Linked DNA regions of Thermus aquaticus. The protein of the gene in region 2 binds, or shares a complex with, the protein of the main gene of each other region. Links are inferred from orthologs where the notes say so. Each region holds a gene or a part of one and is shown on either strand. Other genes may lie near its edges. The genes, in order: rny and pfkA.

The links.
Region 1: pfkA (region 2) and rny share a complex: the UniProt entries of both Bacillus subtilis proteins name them as parts of the possible RNA degradosome complex. The link is inferred for Thermus aquaticus from one-to-one orthologs.

The regions. Positions count from the first base shown.
Region 1 is NZ_LHCI01000106.1:745,925-754,245, reverse strand. What follows is about bases 564-3,563. They hold rny (ribonuclease Y), read right to left. Parts: upstream 2,928-3,563; coding sequence 1,200-2,927; downstream 564-1,199. Other genes in these bases: recA (recombinase RecA), read right to left, coding at 2,928-3,563; mreB (rod shape-determining protein), read right to left, coding at 564-1,188. Outside these bases: 3-hydroxyacyl-ACP dehydratase FabZ, read right to left, coding at 1-152; more of mreB, read right to left, coding at 157-563; more of recA, read right to left, coding at 3,564-3,950; thpR (RNA 2',3'-cyclic phosphodiesterase), read right to left, coding at 3,901-4,494; BVI061214_RS05075 (CinA family nicotinamide mononucleotide deamidase-related protein), read right to left, coding at 4,491-5,675; BVI061214_RS05070 (YgfZ family protein), read right to left, coding at 5,648-6,421; BVI061214_RS05065 (MFS transporter), read left to right, coding at 6,459-7,496; BVI061214_RS05060 (HAD family hydrolase), read left to right, coding at 7,489-8,115; BVI061214_RS05055 (enolase C-terminal domain-like protein), read right to left, coding at 8,110-8,321. UniProt on the Bacillus subtilis protein: Endoribonuclease that initiates mRNA decay. Initiates the decay of all SAM-dependent riboswitches, such as yitJ riboswitch. Involved in processing of the gapA operon mRNA, it cleaves between cggR and gapA.
Region 2 is NZ_LHCI01000106.1:504,089-512,384, reverse strand. The notes cover bases 2,032-5,006. They hold pfkA (6-phosphofructokinase), read left to right. Parts: upstream 2,032-3,022; coding sequence 3,023-3,991; downstream 3,992-5,006. Other genes in these bases: pheT (phenylalanine--tRNA ligase subunit beta), read right to left, coding at 4,439-5,006; BVI061214_RS03705 (hypothetical protein), read right to left, coding at 3,968-4,429; rsmI (16S rRNA (cytidine(1402)-2'-O)-methyltransferase), read left to right, coding at 2,238-3,026; BVI061214_RS03720 (hypothetical protein), read left to right, coding at 2,032-2,233. Outside these bases: BVI061214_RS03735 (YcxB family protein), read right to left, coding at 1-504; BVI061214_RS03730 (glycerophosphodiester phosphodiesterase), read left to right, coding at 528-1,157; BVI061214_RS03725 (inorganic diphosphatase), read left to right, coding at 1,168-1,695; more of BVI061214_RS03720, read left to right, coding at 1,832-2,031; more of pheT, read right to left, coding at 5,007-6,790; pheS (phenylalanine--tRNA ligase subunit alpha), read right to left, coding at 6,787-7,845; BVI061214_RS03690 (FAD-binding oxidoreductase), read right to left, coding at 7,847-8,296. UniProt on the Bacillus subtilis protein: Catalyzes the phosphorylation of D-fructose 6-phosphate to fructose 1,6-bisphosphate by ATP, the first committing step of glycolysis.

The DNA.
Region 1 (8,321 bases), 240 kb from region 2 along the record:
GGGTAGCCGGGAAAGTGCCCCTGGAAGTGGGGCTCGTTGAAGGTGACGTTTTTTAGAGCGCGGAAGCGCTTCTCGTCGGCCTCGAGGACCCGGTCAATGAGGAGAAAAGGGTAGCGGTGGGGAAGAAGCCTCAGGATCTCCCCGATCTCCACGGCCTCACCTCTTCAGGACGTCATCCGAGGAGAGGATGGTGTCCTCCAGGACGTGGAGCATTTCCAGGGCCTTGCCGGTGCCCAGGGCCACGGCCTCAATGGGGTTCTCCGCCACCACCACCGGCACGCCGGTGGCCTCCTGCAGGGCGAGGTCCAGGTTCTTCAGCAAAGCCCCACCCCCCGTGAGGAGGATGCCCCGCTCGTAGATGTCCGAGGCCAGCTCCGGCGGCGTGGTCTCCAGCACCGACTTCACCCCCTGGAAGATCTTGTCCAGGGGCTCCTTTAGGGCCTCGGCCACGTCCTCGGCGGGGATCTCCGCGGTACGGGGAAGGCCGGTGATGAGGTCCCGGCCCCGCACCTCGGCCACCTCCTTCTCCTCCCCGGGAAGGACCTTGGCCCGGCCCAGCTGGATCTTGAGCTCCTCGGCGGTCCGCTCGCCGATGAGGAGGTTGTACTTTTGCCGGATGTAGCGGATGATGGCCTGGTCCATCTCGTTGCCGGCGATCCTGAGGCTTTCCGAGCGCACGATGCCCCCCAGGGAGATGACGGCGATATCGGTGGAGCCGCCCCCGATGTCCACCACCATGCTGCCCGTGGGCTCGGCCACGTTGATGCCCGCCCCGATGGCCGCCGCCAGGGGCTCCTCAATGAGGTAGACCTTCTGGGCCAGGGCGGAGACCGCCTGGACCACCGCCCGCCTTTCCACGTCCGTGACCCCCGAGGGCACCCCCACCATGACCCGGGGCTTGAAGAAGCGGCTCATGGGGGAAAGCACCTTCTGCAGGAAGAGGAGGAGCATCCTCTCCGTGAGGGCGTAGTCGGCGATGACCCCGTCCTTGAGGGGCCGCACGGCCACGATGTTGCCCGGGGTGCGCCCCAGCATCCGGTAGGCCTCGGCCCCCACGGCCTTCACCTCCTTTTTGCCCTGGACCACGGCGATCACCGAAGGCTCCCGCAAAACGATGCCCTTCCCCCGCACGTAGATGAGGACGCTGGCCGTCCCCAGGTCAATCCCGATGTCTTCGCCCTTCAGCATATCCCCTCGCTCTACTTAGCGTACTCCACCGCCCGAGTCTCCCGCACCACGGTCACCTGGACCTGGCCGGGGTAGTTCATCTCCCGCTCAATGCGGTTCGCGATTTCTCTGGCCAGCAGGGTGGCCTTGGCGTCGGTGATCTTGTCGGGCTTGACGATGCCCCGCCCCTCCCGCCCCGCCTGCACGGCGAAGGCCGTCTCCACCCCGGGGAAGGAGAGGGCGATGCGCTCCAGGGCCTCGAGGCGCTGCAGATACTCCTCCAGGCTCTCCCGCCTGGCCCCGGGCCGGGCGGCGGAGAGGGCGTCGGCGGCGGCCACCAGGACGGCGTAGACCGTCTCGGCGTTCTCCGGGTCGTGGTGGTGGGCGATGGCGTCTATGACCTCAGGGGGCTCGCCGAAGCGGCGGGCCAGGGCGATGCCGATCTCCACGTGGCTTCCCTCCACCTCTCGGTCCACGCTCTTGCCGATATCGTGAAGAAGCCCCGCCCTGCGGGCGAGCCCTGCGTCCAGGCCCAGCTCCGCCGCCATGATGCCGGTGAGGTGGGCCACCTGAATGGAGTGCTTGAGGACGTTCTGGCCGTAGCTGGAGCGGAAGTGGAGCCGGCCCAATAGCTGGATCAGGCCGGGCTTCAGGCCCACCACCCCGGCCTCGAGGGCCGCCTCCTCCCCCCTCTCGTAGATGAAGGTCTTCATCTCCTGCTTGGCCTTCTCCACCACCTCCTCTATGCGGCTTGGGTGGATGCGGCCGTCTTTGAGGAGCTCCTCCAGGGCCATGCGGGCGATCTCGCGCCGCACGGGGTTGAAGGAGGAAAGCAGGACCGCCTCCGGGGTGTCGTCAATGATCAGGTCCACGCCGGTGAGGGCCTCAAAGGTGCGGATGTTGCGCCCTTCCCGGCCGATGATGCGGCCCTTCATGGCGTCGGAAGGGATGGGGACCACGGACACCGCCAGCTGGGCCGCGGTCTCCGAGGCCTGGCGCTGCATGGCCTGAGCCAGGATCTTCTGGGCCTCGCGCCTGGCCTCTACCCGGGCCCGCTCCAAGGCGGCCCGCACCCTGGCCGCCTTCTCCTCCTCCAGCTCCCGGTCCAACCGTTCCAGGATGAGCCTCCTGGCCTCCTCGGGGGAGAGGCCCGCCACCTGGTAGAGCCTCTGCTCAATCTCCTTTTCCCGCTCAAGGAGGCCGGCCTCTTTGGCCTTCAAGACCTCTTCCCGCTTGGATAGCGCCTCCTCCAGGGCGTCCAGCTTCATGGCCCGGGCGTCCAGGGCCTCGCCCCTTTTGGAAAGCCGTTCCGCCTCCCGGCGAAGCTCCTCCCGCTCCTCCTTGAGGCGCTCCCTTTCGGCCTTGAGCTCCTCCTGGAGGGCCTTAAGCCGCTCCCTCTCCGCCCTGAGCTCCTCCCTTTCCGCCTTCAGGCGCTCCTCGGCCTCGGCCAGGCGCCTCCTGGATTCCTTCTCCAGGGCCTCGGCCCGGGCCCGGGCCTCCTCCTCCAGCTCCTGCCGAAGGGCCTTTAGGCGGCTTTCGGCCTCCTCCCTCAGGGCCTTGGCCTCCTGGCGGGCCGCCTCCAGGATCTCCCTGGCCTCCTTGCGGGCAGACTCCAGGGCCTCCTTGGCCTCGGCCTTGGCGGCCTCGAGGATCTCCCTGGCCTCCCCCCTCGCCTCACCCTCACCCCCCTTGCGCCTCAGGAAGAGGGCGGCGAGAAGGGCCAGGACCAGGAGCAAAAGCACCAGGTCCAGAAGGGTCATCTACTCCCCCTCTTCCTCGCCGGCGGCCAGGACCACCTTGTCCGCCCGCTCCAGGACCTTGGCCCGGATCTCCTCCAGAAGCTCCGGCCGCTCCCTCAGGTACTCGGCCGCCTTCTCCTTGCCCTGGCCCAGGCGGTGCTCGCCGTAGGAGAACCAGGAGCCGGCCTTCTCAATGCCCCCCGCCGCTACGGCCACGTTGACCAGGTCCATAACGGGGTCCAGGCCCCGGCCGAAGTAGATCTCCAGCTCCGCCTCCCGGAAGGGCGGGGCCAGCTTGTTCTTCACCACCTTGACCTTGACCTTGATGCCCACGGCCTCGTTGCCCACCTTGATGGGCTGGCCGCTTTTGCGCACGTCCAGGCGCACGCTGGAGTAGAACTTGAGGGCCCGGCCGCCCGGCGTGGTCTCGGGGTTGCCGTACATGACCCCCACCTTCTCCCGCACCTGGTTGATGAAGATGGCGGCGGTGTTGCTCTTGGAGAGGACGGCGGGCAGCTTCCTCAGGGCCTGGCTCATGAGCCGGGCCTGGAGGCCCACGTGCTGGTCCCCCATCTCCCCCTCAATCTCCGCCTTGGGCACCAAAGCGGCCACCGAATCCACCACGATCACGTCCACCGCCCCCGAGCGGGCCAGAAGCTCCACGATCTCCAAAGCCTGCTCCCCGGTGTCCGGCTGGGAGACCAGAAGCTCCTGCACGTCCACCCCGAGCTTCTTGGCGTAAAGGGGGTCTAGGGCGTGCTCGGCGTCCACGAAGGCCGCCACCCCGCCCCCCTTCTGGGCCTGGGCGATGATGGTCAGGGCCAAAGTGGTCTTGCCCCCCGACTCCGGCCCAAAGATCTCGGTGACCCGCCCCCGGGGGATGCCCCCGATCCCCAGGGCCAGGTCCAGGCCCAAGGAGCCCGTGGGGATCACGTCCACCTGGAGCTTGGGCATCTCCCCCAGGCGCATGACGGCCCCCTTGCCAAACTCCTTTTCAATGGTCTTGAGGGCGTTTTCCAGCGACTTCCTCTTGTTCTCTTCCATGCTCACCTCGCAAAGGGAACTTTTCCAGAATGGTGTAGACGGGCCCCCTAGGCTTGAGCTCCGAGCGCACCAGGGCGAAGGACTCCACGGGCCAGGTGAGGCCGAAGACCACCGGGGGAACCCTGGGGGCGGGGGCCTTGCGCCGGGCCAGGGTGATGTGGGGCTTGAAGGCCCGGTCCCCTTCGGCCTTAAGGGCCTCCTCCCCCAGAACCTCCCTCACCCCATCCCTCAGGCCCCGGGCCAGGAGGTTAAACCCCTCCCCCTCGGCCTTGGCGAACCAGACCCGGGGCGTGCCCTCGTTGGGGAAGTAGCCGGTGCCCCTGAGGCCGGCCACAAAGGGCGGGGTCTTCCGCCCCAGGCGGTGGCCCAGGGCGATAAGGTCCTCCAGGTCCCCCTCGGGCCTTTCCCCCAAAAAGAGAAGGGTAAGGTGGAGCTGGTGGGGCGGCACCGCCTTCCAGCCCTTGTAGCGGGAAAGCTTCTCCTGGGCGGCCTCCAGGGCCCGCCTCACATCCTCGGGGAGAAAAACGGCGTAGAAAAGCCTCATGTCACCAGAAGGGCCAGCGCGGCGTACACGCTCCGTAGCCTCACCGCCTCCCGGTCCCCGGGGAAGCGGTACCGCCTGGCCTCCGCCCCCTGGGGGCCGGCCACGGCCACGTAGACCGTGCCCACGGGCTCCCCTTCCAGGGGGTCCGGCCCCGCCACGCCCGTGGTGGCCAGGGCGTAGGTGGCGCCAAAAAGGGTCCGAGCGGCCTCCGCCATGGCCTTGGCCGTCTCGGCGGAGACCGTCTTGGCGAGGCGTTCCTCCGGCACACCGAAGCGGGCCTTGGCCCCTACGGAATAGGATACCACGCCCCCCAGGTAGAAGCGGCTGGCCCCGGGAAGGCGGGTGATCTCCGCCCCCAGAAGCCCCCCGGTCAGGCTCTCCATGGTGGCCAGGGTGGCCCCCTCCAGCTCCATACGCCGCTTCACCGCCTCGGCCAGGGTCATCTCCCCCTCGCCCCAGACGGCCTTCAGGAGCTTCTTTTTGATCTTTTCCGAAAGCTCGGCCACCAGGTCCTCCCGGCCCCGCACCACCACCTCCACCCCGTGGACCTTGGGGTAGGTGCCCACCTCCACCTCCTCCCCCCGGAGGAAGAGCTCCCCCAGCCTTTCCACGATCTCCGACTCCCCCAGGCCCCAGGTCTTCAAAACCCGCTTGGCGTAGGCCCTTTGGGGCAGGGCCAGCCTGGGAAGCACCTCCTGCCACATGGGCCGCCACTCGGAAGGCGGCCCCGGGAGGAGGACCAGGTCCTTCCCCGCTTTGCGCACCCACCAGCCGGGGGCGGTGCCGTGGGGGTTATCCAGCCACTGGGCCGAGGGGATCTTCATGGCCTGCTTGCGGTTGGCCTCGGGCATGGGGCGGCCCCGGGCGCGGAAGAGGGCTTCAATCTGGGAGAGCATGGCCTCGTCCAGCTCTAGAGGCTCCCCCAAAGCCTGGGCCACCGCCTCCCGGGTCACGTCGTCGGGGGTGGGGCCCAGGCCCCCGGAGAGGACCAGGAGACGGGCCCGTTCCCAGGCCTCGGCCACCTCCCGGGCCAGGGGTCCGGGCTCGTCCACCACCCTCAGGGTCCTTTCCACTTTGAGGGCGTAGGCCTCGAGGCTTCTGGCGATCTCTGCCGTGTTGGTGTCCAGGGTCTCCCCGTAGACGAGCTCCGTGCCTACGCCGATGATCTCTGCCCGCTCCATAGGCCCTCCTCAAAGGGGTAGCGGAGGAGGCGGTACTCCCCCCCGCCTCCCGTCACCACGCTGCCCAGGGGCACCTCCCTGCGCACCAGCCCCAGGCCCAGAAGGCCGAAGGGCGTCCTCTGTAGGCGCTTGATCTCCCCCACCCGCCGCCCCTCCAAGAAGAGCTCCCCCACCTCCCCCGCCTTCAGGCCCTTTAGGCCCACCAGGCGGTAGGGAACCTCCTTGCCCTCGGTGCGGGCCATGATCTCCTGGCCCACATAGCACCCCTTGCCGTAGTCCACCAGGTGGAGAAGCCCCACGCTCTGGGGAAGCTCCCCCCGGATGTCCTCCAAAAGGGGAACCCCCTTGAGGAGGGCGTAGAGGGGGAAGACCTCCAGGGGAAGCCCCCCCTCCCCCCTCTCGGCCACCTCCTCCCGGCCGTCGGCGTGGAGGAGGCGGTAGAGGGGGAGTTCCTCCAGGACCACCTGGTCAAAGACGATGTAGCGCTCCAGGCGGGCCCTGAGGCCCTTTAGGGTGCCCCAGGGAGCCAGCAAAAAGCCCTCGGGGTGGGGGAAAAGGGTGGCGGCCTCCTCAATCTGGCCCCTATGGTTCAGGAAGAGGACCCCACCGGGGCCCTCTAGCCGCCTCAGGTCCCGGGTGCCCTGGCCCTGGAGAAAGCTGAAGGCGTCCGGCCCCTTGAGGAGAAGCAGGCCGGGGAAGGCGAAGAACCCTTCCCCCCTCAGGGCCATCCTCAGGGCCTCCTCCATACCCCCATTATTGACCAAAGGGTCAGACGGGGGGAGAATGGCGGACGTGCGCTTTTTCCTGGGGGCCTTTCTCTCCCTCTTCCTGGTGGGCGTGGTCGTGGCCCTGCCGGGGGCCGCCCTCCCCCACTGGCGGGAGGCCTTTGCCGTGGGCAAGGAGGTCTCCTGGTTCTTCACAAGCCTCCTCCTGGGGCTTCTCCTGGGCATCCGCCTGGCCCAGGGGGAAAGGCGCCACCCCCTCTTTCCTCTGGCCCTCTTCCTCCTGGCCCTGGCCCTCACGGGGGTGGCCCTGGCCCCAAGCTTTCCCTGGGTGGTGGCCATGGCCTTCCTCATGGGCCTGGCCGAGGGGGTCATGAACGTCCACGGCAACAGCCTGGTGGGGGACCTCTACCCCGAAAGGCGGGTGGAGCTCCTGAACCGGGTCAACGTGGGCTTCGGCCTGGGGGCGGTCTTCACCCCCCTGGCCCTCACCCTGATGCCCTACCGGGCCCTCCTTCTCCTTTCGGCCCTCATGGCCCTTCTGGCGGGCCTCCTGGTCTATGGCGCCCCTCCGGTGAGGAGCCTGGCCAGGGGGGAGGCCCGGGGGCTTCTGCCCTTTTTGCTGGCCGTGGGCCTTTACACGGGCCTCGAGGGGGCCTTGGCCACCTGGAACCGGGTGTGGCTGGAGCGCCTGGGCCACGCCACCGCCACTGGAGGCCTGCTCCTCTCCCTTTACTGGCTCTTCCTGGCCCTGGGGAGGTTGTTTTTGGCCAGGCCGGTGGCGGAAAGACCCCTGGCCGCCCTGCGCGGCCTCCTCCTAGGGGTCCTTCTCCTCCTTCTCCTTAACCTCTTTCCCCCCACCGCCCTCCTCTTCCCCTTGGCAGGCTTCTTCCTGGGCCCCCTTTTTTCCACCCTCTTCGCCTTAGTCCAGGCCCGCTTCGGCCACCGGGCCCTGGGAGGGCTCCTCTACGCCGGGGCGGCGGGAAGCACCCTGATCCCCGCCCTCTTCGCCCTCCTACCCCTTCCGGGCATCCCCCTGGGGCTTTTGGCCCTGGCCCTAGGGCTTTTTCTGCTTCTGCGGGGGTTGGGAGATGGTTAAGGCCCTCCTCTTTGACCTGGACGGCACCCTAGCCGACACCGACCCCCTCCACCTCCTCGCCTGGCGGGAGGCCCTGCGCCCTTATGGCCTCGAGGTGGACCTCGGGTTTTACCGAAAGCGCATCTCGGGCCGCCTGAACCCCGAGATCGTCCAGGACCTCCTCTCCCTGGAAGGAGAGGAGGCCAGGAGGCTCATAGAGGCCAAGGAGGCCCGCTTCCGGGATCTGGCCAAGGACCTGAAGCCCACCCCCGGCCTCCTAGAGCTCCTGGATCTAATCCAGAAGAAGGGGCTACGCTGGGGCGTGGTCACCAACGCCCCCAAGGAAAACGCCCGCCACGTGCTGGGCGCCTTGGGGCTGGACCCGCCCCTCCTCGTCCTGGCGGAGGAGGTGGGCCGGGGCAAGCCCGACCCCCTCCCCTACCAGGTGGCCCTGAAGCGCCTCGGGGTGGCCCCCGAAGAGGCCCTGGCCTTTGAGGACTCCCCTTCCGGGGTGAAGAGCGCCGTGGGGGCGGGCCTTCCCACCTACGCCCTCCTCACCGGGCACCCCCAGGAGGCCCTCCTGGCCGCGGGGGCCAGGGGGGTCTTGCGGGACTTTTGGGAAGCCCTGCCCCTCCTATAGGGCGTAGCGGCGGAAGGCCTCCTCGTCAAAGCGGGCCTCTATGAGGTCCTCCCAGTAGAGCCACCCCTCCCGGAAGGCGGGGAAGTCCAGGAAGCCGCCTTCCGCCTTCAGGTGGAAGGCCAGCTCGTTGGGCTCGGTGACCCCCTGCTGGAAGGCCAGGAGGGCGGACTGGTAGGCCCCGAAGCTGCTCTGGGCCTGGCTTCCCA
Region 2 (8,296 bases):
CACGGTGTAGCCCAGGGTGAGGAGGGCGAGGACCTTGAGGGGAAGGGCCAAAGGGTTCCCGCCCCCCCGGGGCCTGGCCGGTGGGGTGGCCTCCTTGGCCTCCTGGGGCTCCGGGGCTAGCTCCACCGAGGCGGGCTTGGGCGTGGCCTCCTCCTCCCAGAGGGGGGCTTTGGGCGTTTCCCTGGGCTCTAGTGGCCGGGAGGCCTGGGTGGCCTTCCGGGCGCGGGCCACATGGGGCTTCAGCCCCTCCAGGAAGGCCTTGAGCTCCTCCAAGGGAAAGGCCCGAAGGGGGATGGCGAGGGCCTCTTCCTCACTCTGGACCAAAAGGCTTCCCCCTTCCCCCCGGCCCACCCGGCGGATGCGGGCAAGCTCCATCTTCTTTACCCCAGCCTCGTCCACCAGGACCAGGTGGGTTTCCGTCACCGCCAGAAATCCGCCTGGCCCCTCCAGGCGCGCCAGGGCCCGCTCTCCCAGGCGGGAAAAGGCTTCCTCGTACTTGCCCATGGCCCCATTGTATACTCCCCCTCGTGCCCCTCCGCCTAGGCCACCGCGGCATCGCCCTGGGGGTGCGGGAGAACACCCTCGAGGCCTTCAGGAAGGCCCTGGACTCGGGCCTAGACGGCTTTGAGCTGGACGTGCACCTGACCAAAGACGGGGTCCTGGTGGTCCACCACGACTTCACCCTGGGAGGCGCTTCCATCGCCGGCCTTTCCCTGAGGGAGCTTCCCCCCTACGTGCCCACCCTGGAGGCCGTTTTAGAGAGCTTTCCCGGCGCCTGGATCAACGTGGAGCTCAAGAGCCTGCCCCCCGAGACCGATGGCCGGGAGGAGGCTTTGGCTCGGCTCCTGGCCCGCTCTCCCTCGGAAAGGGTCTGGGTGAGTTCCTTTGACCCCCTGGCGCTGGTGCGCCTGAGGCGCCTCGGCGTCGCGCCCCTAGGCCTCCTCTACGAGAAGCCCGAGGCCCTGGAGCTGGCCCCCTGTCTGGGCGTGGCCTGGGTGCACCCCTGGGTGGGCCTCTTGGACGAAGAGGAGGTCCGCCGCCTGAGGGCCCGCTACCGGGTCCTGGCCTGGACGGTGAACGACAAGCGGGAGGCCCAGGCCCTCACGGCCTGGGGGGTGGATGCCCTGGTCACGGACTTCCCGGAGGTCCTCGTATAATGGGGGGGCTATGGCGAACCTGAAGAGCCTTCCCGTGGGTAAGAACGCGCCCCAGGTGGTCCACATGGTCATTGAGGTCCCCCGGGGTTCCGGCAACAAGTACGAGTACGACCCGGAGCTGGGGGTTGTCAAGCTGGACCGGGTCCTGCCGGGAGCCCAGTTTTATCCCGGGGACTACGGCTTCATCCCCTCCACCCTGGCCGAGGACGGGGATCCCCTGGACGGCCTCATCCTCTCCACCTACCCCCTTCTGCCGGGGGTGGTGGTGGAGGTGCGCCCGGTGGGCCTTCTCCTCATGGAGGACGAGAAGGGGAGCGACGCCAAGATCCTGGGGGTGGTGGCCGAGGACCAGCGCCTGGACCACATCCAGGACATCGGCGACGTTCCCGAGGGCGTCAAGCAGGAGATCCAGCACTTCTTTGAGACCTACAAGGCCCTCGAGGCCAAGAAGGGCAAGTGGGTCCGGGTCACCGGCTGGCGGGACCGCCAGGCGGCCTTGGAGGAGATCCAGGCCGCCATCGCCCGCTACGGCCGCTAAAGGGGGCTAAGCGCCCCGCCTGGCTTTTGGCCACGGCGGGGTGCCCTTTCCAGCCCCGACTTGGGCACCCCGTGTTGCGAAACCAAAGCGCGGGCGCTTAGGCTCCCAGGGATAGAATCCTCCTTGGGAGGTGTTTATGGTCTGCCCGGTTTGCGGCGAGCCCCTGGACCTGGAGGGCTACGAGGCGGGGGACCTCCTGGACTGCGAGGCCTGCGGGGCGGGGGACGAGGTGGTCCTCCGTTTCTCCGACGGGACCTTGGAGGAGGAGGTGCGGGCCCTCAAGGCCGACCCTCTGGAGGCCCTGAGGCGGCTGGAGGAGGGCGTGGGGGAGGAGGCCCCGAAGGAGGCGGAGGACGGGCGCAACCTGGAGCCCGACTACCTCACCGTCCACGTGGAAACCGACGGGGGGCCCCTGGCCCTGAGGCGGGTGGTCTTCCCGGGAGCGCCCGACCTTCTGGAGTTCACCCTGCCCTCGGGCTCCGTGTACGAGTTCCCCTTCCGCCAGGTGGTGAAGACCCTGAGGCCCATCCTGCTCTAGCCCCATGCGCCTGGTCCTGGTTCCCACCCCCATCGGCAACCTGGAGGACATCACCCTGAGGGCCCTCAGGACCCTGAAGGAGGCCGAGGTGGTGGCTTGCGAGGACACCAGGCGCACGGGGCTTCTCCTTCGCCACTACGGCATCCCCACCCCTACCCTGCGCCTGGACCAGCACACCCTGGACCGGGCCAAGGAGCTCCTCGCCCCCTACGCCTACGTGGCCTACGCCACGGATGCCGGCACCCCGGGGATCTCGGATCCGGGAGCGGAGCTGGTGCGGCTGGCCTTAGAATGGGGCTGGCGGGTGGAAGCGCTTCCTGGCCCCACCGCCCTCATCCCCGCCCTGGTGGCCTCGGGCCTGCCCACCCACCGCTTCACCTTTGAGGGCTTTTTGCCCAAGGCGGGAAGGGAGCGCAAGGAAAGGCTTCAGGCCCTGGCCCGGGAAGGGAGGACCGCGGTGCTCTACGAAAGCCCCCACCGCCTGAGGAAGACCCTAGAGGACCTCATGGAGGTCTACGGGGAGGCCCACCCCGTGGCCGTGGCCCGGGAGATCAGCAAGGTCCACGAGGAGGTCTTCCGGGGAAGCCTGAAGGAGGCTTGGGCCCGCTTCGCCGAGCCCAAGGGGGAGTTCGTCCTGGTCCTGGGGCCCAAGGAGGCCCCGGCCCCGGACGCGGAAAGGCTTCTTGCGGAGCTCAAGGGCCAGGGCCTTTCCGGGAAGGCCCTCTTCCGGGCCCTGGTGGCGGCCGGGGTTGCCCGCAACGAGGCCTACCGCCTCAGCATGGAGGAGAGATGAAGCGCATCGGCGTCTTTACCAGCGGGGGCGACGCCCCCGGCATGAACGCGGCCATCCGGGCCGTGGTGCGCCAGGCCTACGCCATGGGCGTTGAGGTCATCGGCATCCGTAGGGGCTACGCCGGCATGATCCAGGGGGAGATGGTCCCCCTGGGGGTGCGGGACGTGGCCAACATCCTGCAACGGGGAGGGACCATCCTCCTCACCGCCCGGAGCCAGGAGTTCCTCACCGAGGAGGGGCGGGCCAAGGCGGTGGCCAAGCTGAAGGCGGCGGGGATAGAGGGCCTGGTGGCCATCGGCGGCGACGGCACCTTCCGCGGGGCCATGCGCCTCATTGAGGAGCACAAGATCCCCGTGGTGGGGGTGCCAGGCACCATTGACAACGACCTTTTTGGCACCGACTATACCATCGGCTTTGACACCGCCGTCAACACGGCCCTGGAGGCCATTGACCGCATCCGGGACACCGCCGCCAGCCACGAGCGGGTCTTCTTCATAGAGGTCATGGGGCGGCATGCGGGCTTCATCGCCCTGGATGTGGGCCTGGCGGGGGGCGCCGAGGTGATCGCCGTGCCCGAGGAGCCCGTGGACCCCAAGGCCATCGCCGAGGGGCTTCTGGAGTCCCAGAGGCGGGGCAAGTCCAGCTCCATCGTGGTGGTGGCGGAAGGGGCCTACCCCGGGGGGGCTACGGGGCTTCTCAAGGCCATCCAGGAGCACCTCCAGGTGGAGGCCCGGGTCACGGTGCTGGGCCACATCCAGCGGGGAGGAAGCCCCACGGCCAAGGACCGCATCCTGGCGAGCCGCCTGGGGGCGGCGGCGGTGGAGGCCCTGGCCGGGGGGACCAGCGGGGTCATGGTGGGGGAGGTGGAGGGAGAGGTGGAGCTCACCCCCCTCAAGGAGGCGGTGGAGCGCAGGAAGGACATCAACCGGGCGCTTCTTGCCCTATCGCGGATTCTCGCCCTCTAGGGCCAGGGCCTTCCTGAGCCAGGGGGTCTGCCAGGCCAGGCGGAAGGCCTCGCGGGCGAAGGGGCTCTGTCCTATTCCCTCGTAGATGGGGGTGGGGAGGCGCACCGAGGGGTAGCGGAGGGTCCCCCCCACCACCTCCCAGGGGAAGCCGGTCCACAGGCTAAAGGCCAGGAACAGCCCCAAAAGAAGCCCTCCCAGGGCCCCGAGCAGGCCCTCGAGGCCCCGGGAAAGGGCGGGGAGGGGCAGGCTCTTGGCCAGCGTCCCCAGAAGGAGGCCCAAACCCAGGCCCCACCAGGGGCCCTTTAGCCCTAGCTGGGCCAGGACCAGGTAGAGGAGGACCCCAAGCCCCATCCCGGCCCCCAGAAGCCCCTCCCGGTAGCCCAGGGCCAGGCCCAGGGCCAGGCTGAAGAGGGCCAAAAGGTCCACCCAGGTCAGCATGGCTAGAGTTTACTCCCGGATGCCGAAGCCCCTCGCCCTTAGGGCGGCGAAGATGCCCGCCATGGCGGCGTCCACCTCCTCGTCTTTGAGGGTCCTCTCCGGGTGGCGGAAGCGGAGGTGGAAGGCCAGGCTCTTCTCCCCTTCCTTGAGGGGCGGGCCCTGGTAAAGGTCAAAGAGGGCGAGGCTTTCCAAATAGGGACCCGCCGCTTCCCGGATGACCCTTTCCACCTCTCCGTAGGGGATGGCCTCGGGAACCACCACCGCCAGGTCCCGCAAGGCCTGGGGGTAGCGGGAGGGGTCCCGGAAGGCCAGGGGCTTTTCCGGGAAGGGCAGGGTGAGCTCAAAGATCCAGACCGGAGGGAGCGCCAAAGCCCGGGCGATCCCCGGGTGGAGCTGGCCCAGGAAGCCCTTCGCTTCCCCTTCCACCAGGACCCGCCCCGAGACCCCGGGGTGGAGGAAGGGGTAGGGGTGGGCCTCCACCCGAAGCTCCAAGCCAAGCCTCCTAAAGAGGGCCTCCAGGTAGCCCTTGAGGAGGAAGAAGCCGGACAGGGCCTCTCGGGCCCAGGGAAGCTTCAGGCCCTCGCCGAAGAGGAGGCCCGCCAGGTGGGTCCTCTCCTCCCCCAGGCTCCCCGCCACGCCGTAGACCCGGCCCAGCTCAAAGAGGAGGGCCCGCTCCGGGCGGTCCAGGGCCAGGTTCTCCTTGAGGGTCTTGAGGAGGCCGGGGAAGAGGTGGGTCCTGAGGGCGGCCTTCTCCGGGGCCAGGGGGTTTTTCAGGCGCAGAGGGTAGGGGGGGAGGCGGAAGAGGGGGGCCTCCTCGGGGTCGGCGAAGCTGTAGGTGTAGACCTCCTGGAAGCCCAGGCCCGCCAGGAGCTCCTTGAGCCTCTCCTCCTTGCGGTAGGAGGCCTCCACGCTCCGGTTGTCGGGGGCGGGGAAGAAGGCGGGGAGGTCCAGGGGGATGGTCTCATAGCCCTGGATGCGGGCCACCTCCTCCACCAGGTCCTCCTCCAGGCGGAGGTCCAGGCGGTGGCTGGGCGGGGTGACCCGGTAGGGACCCTCCCCCTCCACCCGGCATCCCAGCCGCCTCAGGATGCTGATCTGGGCCTCCTCCGGGTACTGCGTGCCCAGGAGGGCGTTGGCGTACTGGGGGCGGAAGGGGATGGGCTCGGGCGGGCTGGGGTTTCCCACCTCCAGGATGGCCTCGGCCACCCGGGCCCCGGCCAGGGCCTGGAGGAGGCTCAGGGCCCGCTTCTGGGCGGGGATCTGGCCCAGGGGGTCCACGCCCCGCTCAAAGCGGTGGCTGGCCTCGGTGCGGAGGCCGTGGCGGCGGGCGGTCTTGCGGATGGCGACCGGGTCAAAGAGGGCCACCTCCAGGGCGATGGCCTCCGTGTCCGCCCGCACCTCGCTCTCCGCCCCGCCCATGACCCCGGCCAGGCCGATGGGCAGGCTCCTTTCCCCCTGGATGGCGGCGATGACCAGGTCCTCCGGGTGGAGGGCCCGCTCCACTCCGTCCAGGGTGCGAAGCCTCTCCCCCTCTCGGGCCCGGCGCACCAGGATCCCCTCCCCCACGAACCGGAGGTCAAAGGCGTGCATGGGCTGGGACCTCTCCAGCATCACGTAGTTGGTGATGTCCACGACGTTGCTGATGGGGCGCATGCCGGCGGCGAAGAGGGCCCGCTGCAGGGGGATGGGGCTTGGCCCTACCCGGAGGCCAAAGGCGTAGGCCAGGGTGAAGTGGGGGGCGCCCAGGGGGTCTTCCACCTCCAGGCGGAAGGGAAGGGGCAGGGCCTCGGCCCGGTAGAGGACCTGGGGCTCCACCAGGGCGTAGCCCAGGGCGTGGAGGTCCCGGGCCAGGCCCAGAAGGCCCAGGGCGTCCGGGCGGTTGGGGGTGACTTCTATCTCCAAGACCACCTCCCCGGGCCAGGCCTCAGCCAGGGGGGTGCCGGGAGGAAGGGCCTCAGCGGGGAACTCCAAAAGCCCCCCGCCGTACTCCCCCACCCCGAGCTCCTTGGGGGAGAGGGCCATGCCGAAGGAGCGCACCCCCTGGATGACCCGCTCCCCCACCTTCAGGCCCTGGAGCTCGGTTCCGGGCAGGGCCAGGGCCACGCCGATCCCAGCCCGGGCGTTCTCGGCCCCCGAGACCACCTCCACCACCTCTCCGGCGTCCAGGACCAGGCGCTTTAGGCCCGTCCCCGGGACGGGGTGGGCCTCGAGGACCCGGGCGAAGACCACCCCAGGAGGGATCTGGAAGAGGCGCTCCACGCGGTCCGTCTCAAAGCCCAGCCCCGCCAGGCGTTCCTCCAGGACCTCGGGGCTTTCCAGCTCGGGGACGTACTCCTTGAGCCAGGAGAAGGGCACCCTCATAGAACCCCCCGGAACTGCTCCAGGAACTTCAGCCTGCCGGCGAAGAAGTAGCGGATGTCGGGGATGCCGTAGCGCAGCATGGCGAGCCTCTCCACACCGAGGCCGAAGGCGAAGCCCGTGACCCCCTGGTAGGCGGGGGGAAGGCCCAGGCTTTGGCGGTACTGGTCCACCGCCTGGAAGACCCTAGGGTGGACCATGCCCGCCCCACCCAGCTCCAGCCACTTCCTCCCCTCGGGCCACCAGATGGCGAACTGGGCCCCGGGCTCCACGAAGGGGAAGTAGACGGGCTGGAAGCGCACCCGGGACTCAGGGCCGTAGAGGGCCTGGGCCAGCTCGTAAATCGCCCCCTTGAGGTGGGCCATGGTGATGCCCTCCCCCACCACCAGCCCCTCCAGCTGGTGGAAGACGGCCTCGTGGGTGGCGTCGGTCTGCTCAAAGCGGAAGACCCGCCCCGGCACCACGATGCGGAAAGGGGGGGTGTGGGCCACCATGTAGCGGACCTGCATGGGGGAGGTGTGGGTGCGCAAAAGAAGCCGCCCCTCCACCTCCTCCCCCAAGGGGCCCTTCAGGCGGAGGCCTTCTTCCTCCAGCCAGAAGGTGTCCCACATGTCCCGGGCGGGGTGGTGCTCGGGGATGTTGAGGGCGTCAAAGTTGAAGAACTCCCCCTCCACCTCGGGCCCCATGACCGCCTGGTAGCCCAGGCCCCGGAAGATGGCGATAAGCTCCTTTTCCATGAGGGTGATGGGGTGAAGCCCCCCTGCGAAGAGGCTTACTCCGGGCAGGGAGACGTCCAGGCGCTCCCCTTCCAGGGCCCGCCTTAAGGCCTCCTCCTCTAGGGCCTTTTCCCGCTCCTCCAGGGCCTTCTCCAGGGCCTCCTTTAGGGCGTTTAGGGCCTGGCCCCGCGCCTTTCTTTCCTCCAGGGGGAGGGCGGCGAGGGCCTTCATCTCCTGGGTGATGAGGCCCTTCTTGCCCAGGTACCGGGCCTTGAGGGCCTTCAGGGCCTCGAGGTCCTGGGCGCTTTGGATGGCGGCTAGGGCTTCTTCCAGCTCCCGCATCCTAAAGAGGATACCCCATTCCCCGCACCCAGCGGAGGAAGGCCTCGGGCGGCCTTGGGGCCTCCCCGCCGTCTTTCCAGGCGAAGCGGAGGTCCCTTAGGGGCCCTTCCCCCACCCCCATCCCCCGGGGGAAGAGGGGGCGGAGGTCCAAAGGCCCCACCTCCTCCCCCAAGAAGGCCTCCTGGAAGCGGGCCACCTCCTTCTCGTGGCCAAAGTGAAAGGCGTAGAGGGCATCTTCCAGGGCGAAGAGAAAGCGGGGCCTAGGGGAAAGCTCGGGGAAGGCCCCTTCCCAGGGCCTTTTCAGGAAGGCGAAGGCCCGCCCCGGCCTGAGGCGGAAGACTACCTCCAAAGCCTCCCCTAAAAGCCCAAAGCTCCCCACGAAGGGGCGCACCAGGTCGTACCCCTGGACGTTCTTGACCACAAGGCCCCCGGCCCGCACCACCTCCCCCTT